2 regions of the Agromyces sp. NPDC058104 genome follow, and region 1 is predicted to be linked to the other one. Evidence: predicted binding sites of a transcription regulator. Region 1 holds the regulator's gene; the other holds the start of a gene.
What was found. Region 1 encodes HspR, which represses chaperone genes until heat shock. Its sites were predicted from a motif close to AAGTTGAGTCNNNNNGACTCAACTT; they were not measured.
Positions count from the first base shown of each region.

Region 2: the regulator HspR is predicted to act here: its motif matches at 5,201-5,225, upstream of ACFVTH_RS12080 (ATP-dependent Clp protease ATP-binding subunit).

Region 1 is NZ_JBHVTD010000001.1:1,369,038-1,375,959, reverse strand. It holds gene dnaK (molecular chaperone DnaK) at 1-1,084, shown strand, start outside; gene ACFVTH_RS06515 (nucleotide exchange factor GrpE) at 1,087-1,737, shown strand; gene ACFVTH_RS06510 (DnaJ C-terminal domain-containing protein) at 1,851-2,846, shown strand; gene ACFVTH_RS06505 (heat shock protein transcriptional repressor HspR) at 2,850-3,272, shown strand; gene ACFVTH_RS06500 (hypothetical protein) at 3,269-3,904, shown strand; gene ACFVTH_RS06495 (hypothetical protein) at 3,954-4,682, opposite strand; gene ACFVTH_RS06490 (cation-translocating P-type ATPase) at 4,760-6,922, opposite strand, start outside.
Region 2 is NZ_JBHVTD010000002.1:888,189-895,110, forward strand. It holds gene ACFVTH_RS12060 (amidohydrolase family protein) at 1-159, shown strand, start outside; gene ACFVTH_RS12065 (hypothetical protein) at 175-570, opposite strand; gene ACFVTH_RS12070 (hypothetical protein) at 790-3,087, opposite strand; gene ACFVTH_RS12075 (P-loop ATPase, Sll1717 family) at 3,384-5,006, shown strand; gene ACFVTH_RS12080 (ATP-dependent Clp protease ATP-binding subunit) at 5,241-6,922, shown strand, end outside.

The DNA of each region.
Region 1 (6,922 bases):
CTCGCTCACCGAGAACGGCCCCGCGAACCTCGACGAGACGCTCACGCGCGCCGAGTTCGAGAACATGACGAGCGACCTGCTCGACCGCACGAAGAAGCCCTTCGAAGACGTCATCCGCGAGGCCGGCGTCAAGCTCTCCGACATCGCGCACGTCGTGCTCGTCGGCGGCTCGACCCGCATGCCCGCGGTCTCCGAGCTCGTCAAGAAGGAGACCGGCCAGGAGCCCAACAAGGGCGTCAACCCCGATGAGGTCGTCGCCGTGGGCGCCGCCCTCCAGGCGGGCGTCCTCAAGGGCGAGCGCAAGGACGTGCTGCTCATCGACGTCACCCCCCTCAGCCTCGGCATCGAGACCAAGGGCGGCATCATGACGAAGCTCATCGAGCGCAACACGGCCATCCCGACCAAGCGCTCGGAGACCTTCACGACCGCCGACGACAACCAGCCGTCGGTCGCGATCCAGGTCTTCCAGGGCGAGCGCGACTTCACGCGCGACAACAAGGCGCTCGGCACGTTCGAGCTGACCGGCATCGCGCCCGCGCCCCGTGGCATCCCGCAGATCGAGGTCACCTTCGACATCGACGCCAACGGCATCGTGCACGTGTCCGCGAAGGACAAGGGCACCGGCAAGGAGCAGTCGATGACGATCTCGGGCGGCTCGAGCCTCCCGAAGGACGACATCGAGCGCATGGTGCGCGAGGCCGAGGAGCACGCCGCGGAGGACAAGGCCCGCCGCGAGTCGGCCGAGACCCGCAACTCCGCCGAGCAGCTCGCGTACTCGGTCGAGAAGCTCATCAAGGACAACGACGACAAGCTCCCCGCCGACGTCAAGTCCGAGGTGCAGGGCGACGTCGACGCGCTGAAGTCGGCCCTCGCGGGCGACGACGACGACGCGGTCAAGACCGCGTTCGAGAAGCTGTCGCAGTCGCAGACCAAGCTCGGCGAGGCGATCTACGCCCAGTCGCAGGCGGATGCCTCCGCCGCGGCCGGCGAGGACGCCTCGGCGACCGGCCAGGCCTCCGACGACTCCTCCGACGAGGACGTCGTGGACGCCGAGGTCGTCGACGACGAGGACGAGAAGAAGTAGCCATGACCGACGAGCAGAACCAGAACAAGGACGAGCCGGTCATCCGCGACAAGCGGAGGATCGACCCCGAGACCGGTCAGGTTCGGCAGCCGGAGGCCGACGGGGCGCCCGAGGAGGGCGCCCCCGAGGCGGGCGCCTCGAACGACTCGGGCGCCGAGGCATCCGGCTCGTTCGACGACGAGGCCGAGCTCACGGTCGACGACATCCTGAACGCGGCGAACGCCGAGGTCCAGGACCCGAGCGACGAGCATCTCGCCGACCTCAAGCGGGTCACCGCCGAGTACGCGAACTACCGCAAGCGCACCGAGGCGAACCGCGAGGTCGAGCGCGAGCGCGCGGTCGGCGCGGCCGTCGCCGTGCTGCTGCCGGTGCTCGACGACCTCGACCGGGCCGAGAAGCACGGCGACCTCGAGGGCGACTCAGCCTTCGCGACGATCGCCGCCAAGCTCCGCGGCGCCGTCGAGAGGCTCGGGCTCACGGCCTTCGGCGAGGTCGGCGAGCCGTTCGACCCGCAGCGTCACGAGGCGATCTTCCAGCAGCCGAGCGCCGACGTCGAGGTCGACACCGTCGCCGACGTCGTCGAGACCGGCTACATGCTGGGCGGCGTGCAGCTCCGCGCGGCGAAGGTCGTCGTCACGACCCCGTCGGCGTAGCGAACCACCCGGTGGTCGAGTAGCGACGCGTCTCGGGACCGAGCATCAGGTCCCGATGCGCACTACTCGACCACCGGACCCGTTTCAGACAGACTCAGAGAGAGGAGGTGCCGATGGCCAGTCAGGACTGGTTCGACAAGGACTTCTACCAGGTGCTCGGCGTCTCCAAGGACGTGAGCGACGCGGAGCTGAAGAAGGTCTACCGCAAGCTCGCGCGAAAGTACCACCCCGACTCCAACGCCGGCGACGCCGCCGCCGAGGCGAAGTTCAAGGAGATCAGCGAGGCGCACTCCGTGCTCGCCGATCCCGAGCAGCGCAAGGAGTACGACGCGATCCGGGCGATGGGCTCGGGCGCGCGATTCACCGCGCCCGGCGGTGCGGGCGGCGCCGGCGGATTCGACGACGTCTTCGGCGGAATGTTCGGCCAGGGCGGGCCGGGCCGCAGCCAGTCGTACACCTTCCAGCAGGGCGGCGACTACGACGACCTGCTCGGCGGGCTCTTCGGCGGCGGCCGCTTCGGCCAGTCGACGGGCGGCTACCGCGGGTTCGGCGGCCCCACTCCCGGTCGCGACGTCACCGCCACGACCACGCTCGACTTCGTCACCGCGACCAAGGGCGACCAGGTCACCCTGCAGACGGCCGAGGGCAAGCCGATCACGGTGCGCATCCCCGCCGGCGTCTCCGACGGGCAGAAGATCCGGCTGCGCGGCAAGGGCCACCCCTCGCCCGACGGCGGCGAGGCGGGCGACCTCATCCTCACCGTCAACGTGCGCAAGCACCCCGTCTTCGAGCGCGACGGCCTGAACCTCCGCGTCACCGTGCCGGTGACCTTCGCCGAGGCCGCACTGGGCGCGACCATCCAGGTGCCGACGCTCGGCGGCGACCCCGTGAAGCTCCGCGTCGCGCCCGGCACGCCGAGCGGACGCGTGCTGCGCGTGAAGGGCCGCGGCGTCGAGACGAAGAAGGGCACCGGCGACCTGCTCGCCGTGGTCCAGATCGCGGTGCCGTCGCACCTCTCGAAGGACGCGCAGGCGGCCGTCGAGGCGCTCGCCGCCGCGCTGCCCGACGAGAACCCGCGCGACGAGCTGCTCGCCAAGGCGAAGGGCTAGGTGATGGAGGTGCACGAGAGGAGCCCGCTCTTCGTGATCTCCGTCGCGGCCGAGCTCGCAGGCATGCACCCGCAGACGCTGCGGCAGTACGACCGGCTGGGTCTCGTCTCGCCCACCCGTACGGCGGGCAAGTCGCGGCGCTACTCGATGCACGACGTCGTCCAGCTGCGCGAGATCGCGCAGCTCTCGAGCGAGGGCGTGAGCCTCGAGGGCATCCGCCGGGTGCTCGGGCTCGAGGAGGAGGTCGCGACCCTGCGCGCGCGGGTGCGCGAGCTCGAGGGCGCGCTCGCCGACGAGATGCTGAACCGCCCCGGCCGTCGCGTCTTCGCGGCCGGTTCGGCGGGCGAGGTGATCAGTCTCAAGGCCGGCACCCGGGTGCGCCGCGAGAACGCGGTCGTCGTCTGGCGCCCGCTGGAGCGCGGATGAGCGGCGTCGCGCCGGCCCCGGCTGGGGCGCCGACGGCGGGCGCGGCGACGGCGTCCGGCCCCGGCGCGCCCGTGCGATCGGCCGGACCGGTCGGCGCTTGGGCGCTGCCGCTCGTGACGCTCGGCTTCTCGATCGGCCTGCTGCCCGCGCTGGTCTTCGTCGTGGTGCTCGCGGTCTTCGTCGTCGTCGGCCTCGCCACCGGCGGGCTCGGCGGGGCGGCGATCGTCGGGTTCCTCACGACGCTCGTCGGCGGTGGCGCGGTCGCCGCGCAGCCCTGGCTCGTCGTCGTCCCCGTGCTGCTCGGCGTCGTCGCCTTCGCCGCCGGCATCGTCGGCAGCGTCGTCGCGCTGCGGCGTCGCGGCCACCCCGCCCCGCACGCGGTGACCTGGTCGTCCGCCGGCATCGGCCTGGTCGTCCAGCTGTTCGTGAACGGCGTCGTCTACTTCGTCCTGACCTTCGTCGTCGCCGCGGTCGTCGATGGCGGAACCGGCCTCGTCTTCTTCGGCGGCGATCCCGCCCCGCTCACGGTCTTCGTGCTGTGCGCACTGGCGGTCACCGTCGGCATCGGCTGGCTCGTGTGGTGGCTCTTCGGTCGCGTCTTCGCGGGCCGGGCCCAGCGCGCGTCGCGCTGATCACGCACGAGCCGGGCGGCTCGCGCGGAGTGCTGCGGTGCGATCGGCCTCAGCGGCCCCAGGCCGAGGCCGGCGCCTCGATGACCTCGTAGGGGCGCGAGCTCCAGTGCGTGCCGTAGCCGTAGTGGCTCGACGCCCAGACCGAGGCCCAGATCGCCTGGGCGGTCGCGTCGGCCGAATCGCCGCGCGCGAGGGCCGCGTCGACCTCTGGATAGCGTCCCGACTGCAGGTTCTCAGCGGCGTAGTAGGCCGCCTCGACGAGGGTGGGGTAGCTGCCGAGGCCCGAACCGCCGCCGGAGCCCTGCCCGTTGTTCAGCGGGTTGTTGCGGTTCCACCAGTTGTCGGCGCCGTTCTCCTGCCGCATCCACCGCATCATGAACGTCACGTTCTCGTCGCTCAGCGGCCAGCCGCCCTCGACGAGCACGAGCTTCGCCCAGTCCACGTTCGTGCCGCCGGCGACGAGGGTCTGCGAGCCGGTGGTGGCGACGTAGGACTCCCGCGAGACGGCCGGCGCCGCGACGTCGGCGCCGACCCGAACTGCCTGCGAATCCTCGTGCAGCGCGGCATCAGCCGCCGCCGTCGGCAGCGATCCGCCCGGCTGCGGCAGCGGCGCCAGCGCGAGGCCGGCGAGGAGGCCGAAGACCGAGACCACGGCTGCCGCGACGAGCGAACGGCGGGGTGCTCGCGATCGGGCCGGTGCGCCGACCCGGGGACGCGTCACCGGCGTCGCGACCTCCTGCCGCGCCGCCCGCCGTCCCCCGGTTCGTGCGTCCTGCATGCGGCACCGAGGGTAGCAAACGCGTCCGTGAGCCGCACCCAGCGAACGCGATCGGCGAATCGGCGCGTGGTGCCGCCTCAGTGGACGCCAGTGGACGCCACCGCCGGCGACACCGCCGCGCGGTTCGCGATCCGGCGCCGCCGCAGCCACTTGTCGCCCTCGACGACGACCAGGAGCACCAGCGTCAGGCCGAGGCACTGCAGCCACTGCCACCCCGTCAGCGACACGGTGCCGAGCATGCGCTGGAACAGTCCGAGCTCGGTCGACGCCACGATGAGCACGACCGGCCAGACCAGGATCTTCGCGACCGCGGCGATGGGCGGCAGCAGGCCCGACTCGGGCGTGCGACGCATGAGCAGGGCGCTCAGCACGGTGGCGAGCCCGAGCACGACGTAGGCCATGGTCATCGATGCCGTCGGTTCGACGGGGCTCGGCACGTCGGGTCCCCACACGAGCGGCACGAGGGCGATGAGGAAGATGACCGCGCCGTAGACGAGCCACTCCACGAGCGACACGCGGTTGACGACGCCGATCCTCGGGTCGCGCGGCGGGTGGTTCATGATGCCGGGCGGGTTGGCGTCGGCGGCGATCGCGATCACCGCGAACAGCGCCACGAAGAAGTTGATGAACAGCACCTGCGCCGGGAACAGGGCGACGCCCTCGGCGATCGAGAATGCGCTCGCGGCGAGGAACAGCATGATCAGGCTGAGCAGCTGGGTCATCTGGAAGCGGAGGTACGCGGTGATCTTCGAGTACACGATGCGACCGAGCTCGACGGCGTGCACGAGCGTCGCGAAGTTGTCGTCGGTGAGCACGAGCTTCGCCGCCTGCTTCGTCACCTCGGAGCCCGAGCCCATCGCGACGCCGATGTTCGCCTGCTTGATCGCCGCGGCGTCGTTGACGGCATCGCCGGTCATGGCCACGATGGCGCCCTCCGACTGCAGGAGCCCGACGAGTCGGAGCTTGTCGTCGGGGGTGACCCGGCCGAACACGTGGAGCTCGGGCAGCCGCCGCAGGAGCTCCTCGTCGTTCATCTGCTTGAGGTCGGCACCGCTCACGGCCCCCGCCCCCAGCCCGAGCTCGGCGCCGATGGCGCCCGCGGTGACGGCGTGGTCGCCCGTGATCATGCGCACGTCGATGCCGGCGCGGTGGGCGATGTCGACGGCGGCCTTCGCCTCGGGACGCAGGGGGTCGACGATGCCGACGATCCCGATGAGTACGAGTTCCGAGACCCACGCCATCGGGTCGGCGGCGACGGTGCCCTCGTCGGCGTCGTCGAGGAACCGGGCGGCGATCGCGAGCGTCCGCAGCCCCGTGGCCGACATGCGCTCGAGCTCGGCGGTCGCCGATCCGGCGGCGAGGGGCTCCACCTCCCTCGACTCGCCGAGCATGCTCGCGCACCGCCCGAGCACGACGTCGGGCGCCCCCTTCACGAGCAGCACGAGTCGCTGCACGCCCCGCACCGGGATCCGCTGCAGCGTGGCCATGAACTTGTAGTCGGAGTCGAACGGGACCTCGGCGAGGCGCGGGTAGTCCTTGCGGGCCTGGTCGGCGTCGATGCCGAGCCGCGCGCCGAGCACCACGAGCGCGGCCTCCGTCGGGTCGCCCACCACCTCGCCCTCCGCCGAGACGGTGGCATCGTTCGGCAGGCTGACCGCGAGTCCGAGCGTCGGTGCGTCGAGCGGCTCGTCGGAGGTGCCGAGCACCTTGCCGTCGAACGAGTAGCCTTCGCCCGTGACGCGGTAGCTGTTGCCGCCGAACCAGGCCGTGCGCACCGTCATCTTGTTGAGGGTGAGCGTGCCCGTCTTGTCCGAGCAGATCGCGCTCGTCGCGCCGAGCGTCTCGACGTCGTTCAGCGACGCGACGATCGCGCGCTCCTTCGCGAGCTTCGACGCACCCCAGGCGAGGAGGCTCTGCACGAACACCGGCAGGCCCGTCGGGATGGCGGAGATCGCGACGGCCGTGGCGAGGAACAGCAGCTCGTCGAGGCTCTGGCCGCGCACGAAGCCGATGACGACGATGACGAGCACGGCGCTCCAGGCGATGATGCCGAGCACCTTCGTCAGCCCGTCGAGCTCGAGCTGCAGCGGGGACTTCTTGTCGCCGACCTGCGTGAGCAGCGAGGCGATCCGGCCCATCTGGGTGCGCATGCCGGTCTCGACGACGGCGATGCGTGCGGTGCCGCGGGTGACCGAGGTGTTCTGGAACACCATCGACGTGCGGTCGGCGAGTGCCGTGTC
Region 2 (6,922 bases), on a different contig from region 1:
ATCAACTCCGCCGAAGCCCTCGGATCCGCCGACGTCGGCGCGCTCGAGCCAGGACGCTTCGCGGACTTCGTCGCGATCAGGGGAGCGAAGAGCGTCGACGACATCCGCGTCTTCCAGCAGATCGACCTCGTCGTGAAGGGCGGCGAAATGGTCGTCTGACCCGCCGGTAGTTCGTCACATCATCGACTGCAGCAGTTGCGTGGCCTTCTGGTTGTCGCTCGTCGCGAGCACGACCCGGTTTCGGGATGCCACGTACACGAGCGAGATGTTGATGCCCGCCTCGGCGAGGGCGCGAGCCATCCCACCGAACACGCCAGGTGTGTCGAGGTCGGGCTCGGGCAGCGCCGGACTGACGATGACGTCGGTCTCGGCGTCGACCGCGATGCCGGCGCCCTCGAGCGCCGCCCTGGCGCCCGCGACATCGTCGACGAGGATGTGGACGGCGCCCCGACCGCCCTCCATGAGCGCGCAGAGGCCCTCGATGTTGACGCCCGCGTTGCCAAGCGCCTCGCCGAGTCGAGCCCCCTCGCCGGGCTGGTCCTCGAGGGTGACCAAGAGATCCTTCGCCATGTCGGCACCTCCTTCTCGGGCTGACTCAGGTCTACGCCGGTGGGAGGGCGCGTCAACGGGGCACGGCGAGGTCGGGGACTCCGCTCGCCGCGTCGCCTATCGGCCGCCGGACTCAGCAGCCTCAGCCACTGACGCGCAGTCGACTTCGACGGCCACCTCTACCGGATCTTGCCGTTGGCACTGTGATGAATCAAACCTCTCGAGCCGTTGAGCCCACGACTAGCGTGGGCCGAGCGCCCCCAGTCCAGATCGAACATCGATCTCGACCGGGAACGGCAGTGCGGTCGCCCCGAGACTCTTGAAGTGGTCGACATCGGTGGAGTTCCAGGCCTCAGCAGTCGTCGCGAGCACGATCCGATCCGCGCGGAGAGCGGCGGCCACTCTCATCAACTTCGCCGATTGTGGCCCCCTCCCTTTCGCGCCGAAGGTTCCATTGGATTTCGCCTCAACAATGACCACTTCGCCGTCGACGCAGGCCACAATGTCGACCTCCGCCACGGCCTTGCCAGATTCCTGATCGAAAAACTCCAGTTCTGGCGTGTCCGCGTATGTCCGACTCATTGACCGAAGTTGTGCGGCAGCCAAAAGCACCACGTCTCCGTGAGCGCCAAGCATCTCGCGGAGGTTTGAGTACAGATCGTAGAACCATTTCGGCTCGGTGGACAGCCTCTTCCATCGGGGAGAAAGCAGCGCATTCATTGCTCCGCATTGGGGGCATTCATACTGCTGACCGACTCGGTCCGCGTCCACGAACGAGGGCCGGCCGCACTCCTCACACCCGAGCACAAGACCCCTGCGCAGAATTCGTGCAGAGATCAGACGATCTATCAGGTCCATGCGCTGATCCGGCGTGTATCTCGGCGACAGGCTCTCGATTGCGCTGAAAGACAGGTAGGGATCGAGTCCAACTACTACGACTTCTGGGTCACGCTCGTTCCGCGATGGGCGCCCTGTGCGTCGACAAAACGCCCGGAGCAGTGGCAGATTCTCGGAGGTTATAACCTCCAGAAGGTCTTCCCTACTGCCGAGTCGGGAACGCACAAGCTCTACACGGCGACCCGCATCGGACAGACGGACATCCAGGCCATCCTTTTCGGCCATAGCCCGGACCCACGCGACCATGGAGGGAGAGCGGAAGCGCGGTCTTCCGATGCGAGAGGTTAGCAAAGCTCCGGAGGGAACGAACCCCATCGATCGGGGGTCGAAAGTCACGCCGTCTATGCTGGAACGCAGGTGAACGTGCGGATAATACCCGTCACGAACGGTGAGGGCTCGGGACGGAAAGTCGCGCCCTCGCGGCGTAGTGTCACCCGCAGTGTTCACATCGACATACCAGTACGGCACGCGGCCCGACCCTTCTTCGAAGAGGAGTTTCGTTGGTAGCGGAGACTCGAAGCCGACCAGGGACTCGCGCGAGCCTTCGTCGTCGCTGGCGACTGGCTGCAACACAGTGGCCCCGATGTGCTCGTCGGCCATTAGCCGCATGAGGCCGCTGCTCAGATCTGCCTTCCGAATTTCGACCGTATCCTGGCGGGTGTCAATCGAAATCTGCTGCCCGTCCGCCTCGAACTGAAATCCCCATTCGTCCAGTTGCAGCTTGGCGGAGAGCTCCTGGAGATACGCGTCGGGTGCGGACGCCGAAGTCAACACAAGGTGGCCCCCGTGGTTCTCGAGCTCGGATATTTGCAGCTGCATGACTGGGCGGATACTGCGTGTCATGAGCACATCGTCTTCGACGAGAGTTGTGCTGAGCCAGACGCCGTTTCCGATCATCCGGTCGTACGCGAGCGCAAGTGCGAAGTCGTGGACAGTATCGCCAACGACGAGCACGACCCCATCGAAGTTGTGCCCGCGGGTGATGTGCACAAGTCGCTGAGCGCTGCGGAACCAGGACTCAAGTGGCTCGTCTGACTCGCCTCGCTCACCCCACACAAGATCGCTCGGGGGGCTGTGCTCCATCCGAAGGAGCCAGCCGAGCGAACCCGATTCGGGCTCGGGGCGGGCACCGGGCGCCGAGGTCGAGACCCCGAGGCGCATCGCTGCCAGCAGCGAAACGTCTGATCGCCAGTCCTCCGCCGCTGCCAGCCCAGTTGTCCCTCGGTCGGCAGCGGCCGCCAGCGGCCCATTGTCAGATGGCCCCCGATGCTTCCCGAGCGTACTGACGGTCGCCATGGGCACCTTCCGGTCTTGACTCACCCGGCCCGTGCGCATCGGCGAGCACCATGTTGTCACCTGCGCCTGCGCTCGTCGAGCGGTCTCATCTGGGTGACGGAGGTTGGAATTCGCGATCAGGCGATGCCGTTCTTCCTCGTCCTCGACGTTTCCGAACTGAATTGACCCCGGGTACAGCTTCTCCCAATCACTGAGCGGTAGCTCCAGGACGACGACGTGATCCGGGTCGTATGAGCGCACGATGTCCGCGAATTCCAGCGAAGCATCGCCTGTCCGTCGGCTGTATGGAACCAGAATGAACCCGCCGCCGCCCCAGTATTCTCCGGCAGTCGCCAACGCATACATGACCCAATCTCGCCATGCGTCGTCATCCGGCACCAAGATCGCCACCCGCGGTGGCCGGAGGCAGATCGAGCTGGATACGAATCCAAGAGAAGCACTCACAGTCGTATTGAACCGTATTCGTCCTCAGACGCCGTGACCCGATGCCACTCGCCTCGGTTGTCGGCGCGTCACTCAGCCCGGTTGTCCCCCGTTTACGGGTAAGGCACTTTCAGTGCTCCGGGGGTGACCTGGGATAGCTTTCACGGTAGCGCGCGCAACGTACCTGGAGATTGGTTGCATCGGGATTGGCGGATCTAATGTCGGCAAAGAAGCCGAGGCTGAAGAGCGGCTTTACGCTGGGAGGCGAACAAGCCGAAGCGGATCCACTTCTCTCTGGGGCGTTCTTCAACTCAAGCGACTACGACGTGATTCGTTCAAGGTCCGACCCGCGTTGCTTTATCGTGGGGCGGACGGGAGCTGGAAAGTCTGCAGCCTTCCAAAAACTGGAGGACGAGGCACAAGGTCATTGCATCCGTATCAACCCTGAGGACCTTGCGCTCCCTTACATAACTGACTTAGGCGTCATTCGTTATCTCGACTCGCTTGACGTGAACCTTGATCTCTTCTGGACCGCGCTGTGGAAGCATGTGTTGTTAGTTGAAGTCCTCCGTCACAGATATCGCGTGAACGAACCTGCCGCTAAACAGAAGTTTCTTGATCAGATTCGAGAGAAAATTACCCGCGACCCTGCCAAGCAAGCGGCTCTCGACTACCTTGACGAGTTCGAAGGTAGGTTCTGGTGCGAGGCTGAGGAACGCGTACGCGACATCACGGACAAATTCACCCAGACGATAGGTGCGGATGCATCGCTCAAGGCGGGTCCTGCAGGTTTGGGTGCTGCCGCCAGCGCCGAGATTTCTTCCGAGACTCGTAAGGAAGAAGCTGATCGTTATCAGCGAGTGGTCAATGCGACACAGATCTCGAAACTGAACAAGATGATCGCCGTTCTCAACGAGGACGTGCTAGACGATCAGCACTTCACCTATGTGGTAATCGATGATCTTGATCGCGACTGGGTTGATGAGCGGTTGGCAAACGACCTGGTGCGATGTTTGTTCAGGACCGTTCTCGACCTAAAGCGGGTAAGCAATTTGAAAGTGCTGGTTGCGCTTCGAACGAATCTCTTTCAGGAACTCGATTTCGGGCGTCGCGGCGGTGGCCAGGAAGAGAAGTTTCGTTCCTTGGTGCTCAGGATGCGCTGGACAGAATCGGACCTCGAAGAGTTGCTGGACGAGCGCGTCCGGGCCGCTGCTCCACCGTTGGGCCTCGATGCACATAGCGTCCGGGACCTCGTACCGAATCCGAACCGTACCCGCGGAAGCGCCATCAATTACATTTTCGATCGCACCCTACTTCGGCCACGGGATGCGATCGCCTTCATGAATGAGTGTTTGGGAACGGGTGTGGGAAAGACCCGTCTGTCGTGGGAGGACATCCACTCGGCGGAGGCGACCTATTCAGCGAACCGGCTCCTTGCCTTGAGAGATGAATGGAAAACGACGTACCCCGGGATCGCCAAAGTGTTCGATGTATTTCGGGGCTGTCAGGCTCGGATGACAATGGGCGAGTACACGGATCGACTGGATTCGGCCTTTCTGATCACAACGGAGCCCAACTTTGAGGGCATAGCTTGGATGACCGACCTCTCGGAGGCCGTCTGGTCTTCAGGGAAGTCGAGTTGGGCCGAGACATACGGGCCGCTCTCCGACCTGCTTTATCAACTTGGCTTGGTTGGCTTCGCTGTTGGCCAGACGAAGGCACCTCAGTTTCATTCCGAAAGTCCACGCCTCCTGGGATCAGCGGCCTCGATGGAGAAACTCAGTGCCGCTCACGTTCACAGGATGTATCACGCAGCGCTTGATGTTCGCGCGTCGAGCTGAAGGCTGGATCAGCGGCTGGTCAAGCTAGGAGCTACGTTTTTCGGCCCGATCGTGCCCGTAGAGACTCCCACTTCACACACCAAGCACGCCGACTATTGATGCGAAGCACATGTACGGGGCGTCTACGATGCGCGTCGGGGGTCTCAATGGGTGTTGCTGCTAGTTCTGGGAATACTCACACACACTCCGCGTTGAACTTGAGCGAACCACACTCAACTTCAACCAGGAGGCCAGGTGCCCAACGACTTCAACGAGGCCGGCGCAAGCTCGTTCGACGAGTTCCTTGCCCGATACCTCGCGGGTGAGCAGGCGCGACAGGCGCGGTCGATCGACCTCAGCCGGTTCCTTACCGCGCGCACCCAATCGATCCTTCAGCAGGCCGGGCGCTTCGCTCTCGAGCGCGGGCAGACCGAGCTCGACGCCCTGCACATCCTGCGCGTGATCGTCGAGGACGAGAGCGTGCAGCAGGCGATCCGCCGTGTCGGGGCGAGCCCCGAGCGCATCATCACGGCGACCGAGGCGCGTCTGCCCGCGGCATCCGATATCGCTGACATCAATGCGGCGACGATCACGCCGTCGGCCTCCCGCGCGCTGTTCCACAGCTACCAGGTGGCGCGGTCGAGCGGGGCGACGTACATCGACCCTGAGCACCTGTTCTTCGCGCTGGTGCTGGGGCAGGATGCGCCTGCCGGCCAGGTGCTCGCGCGCGCCGGCGTCACCGCCGAGGCGCTCACGCAGGGCATGCGCGAGACCGTCAGCACCGACGGCATCGATGCCGAGCACGGCGAACAGGGTCAGCAGGCGAACGGTACCGGCACCGAGGCATCCGAGACCCCGATGCTGGACAAGTTCGGCATGGACCTCACCGAGCGTGCCGCGAACGGCGAGCTCGACCCGGTGATCGGCCGTGCCGACGAGATCGAGCAGACCATCGAGATCCTCTCGCGCCGCACGAAGAACAACCCCGTGCTCGTCGGTGAGGCGGGCGTCGGCAAGACGGCGATCGTCGAGGGCCTCGCCCGCGCGATCGTCGAGGAGAACGTGCCCGAGGCCCTGCTCGGCAAGCGCGTCATCGCGCTCGACCTGCCCGGCATGCTCGCCGGCACCCGCTACCGCGGCGACTTCGAGGAGCGCCTCACGAAGACGATGGAGGAGATCGCCGCCAACACGGGCGAGCTCATCGTCTTCATCGACGAGGTGCACACGGTCGTCGGCGCCGGTGGTGCGGGCGAGGGCGGCATGGATGCCGGCAACATCCTGAAGCCGCGCCTCGCGCGGGGCGAGCTGCACCTCGTGGGTGCGACCACGCTGAACGAGTACCGCAAGATCGAGAAGGACCCGGCGCTCGAGCGCCGCTTCCAGCCCGTTCGAGTCGGCGAGCCGTCGATCGAGGACGCCGTGCTCATCCTGCAGGGCCTGAAGCCCGCGTACGAGCAGCACCACGGCGTCGAGTACACGGATGCCGCGATCCGCGCCGCCGTCGAGCTCAGCGACCGTTACCTCAGCGACCGCGTGCTGCCCGACAAGGCGATCGACCTCATCGACCAGGCCGGCGCGCGCCTGCGGCTGCGCCTCGGCGTGAAGGTGGATGTCTCCGCGATGCAGTCGCGACTCGGCGAGCTCGAGGCGGAGAAGAACGCCGCCGTGCGCACCGAGCACTACGAGGAGGCCTCGCGCCTGCGCGACGAGATCTCGAAGGTGCAGGCGAAGCTCGACGAGGTCACCGAGCAGGGTCGCGCCGCGGCATCCGATGCCACCGTCATCGACGAGGCCGAGATCGCCGCGGTGATCTCGCGGGCCACCGGCATCCCGGTGAACCGCCTCACCGAGACCGAGCGCGAGCGCCTCGCCGACCTCGAGGGCGAGCTGCACCAGCGCGTCATCGGGCAAGACGACGCGGTCACCGCGGTCGCCAA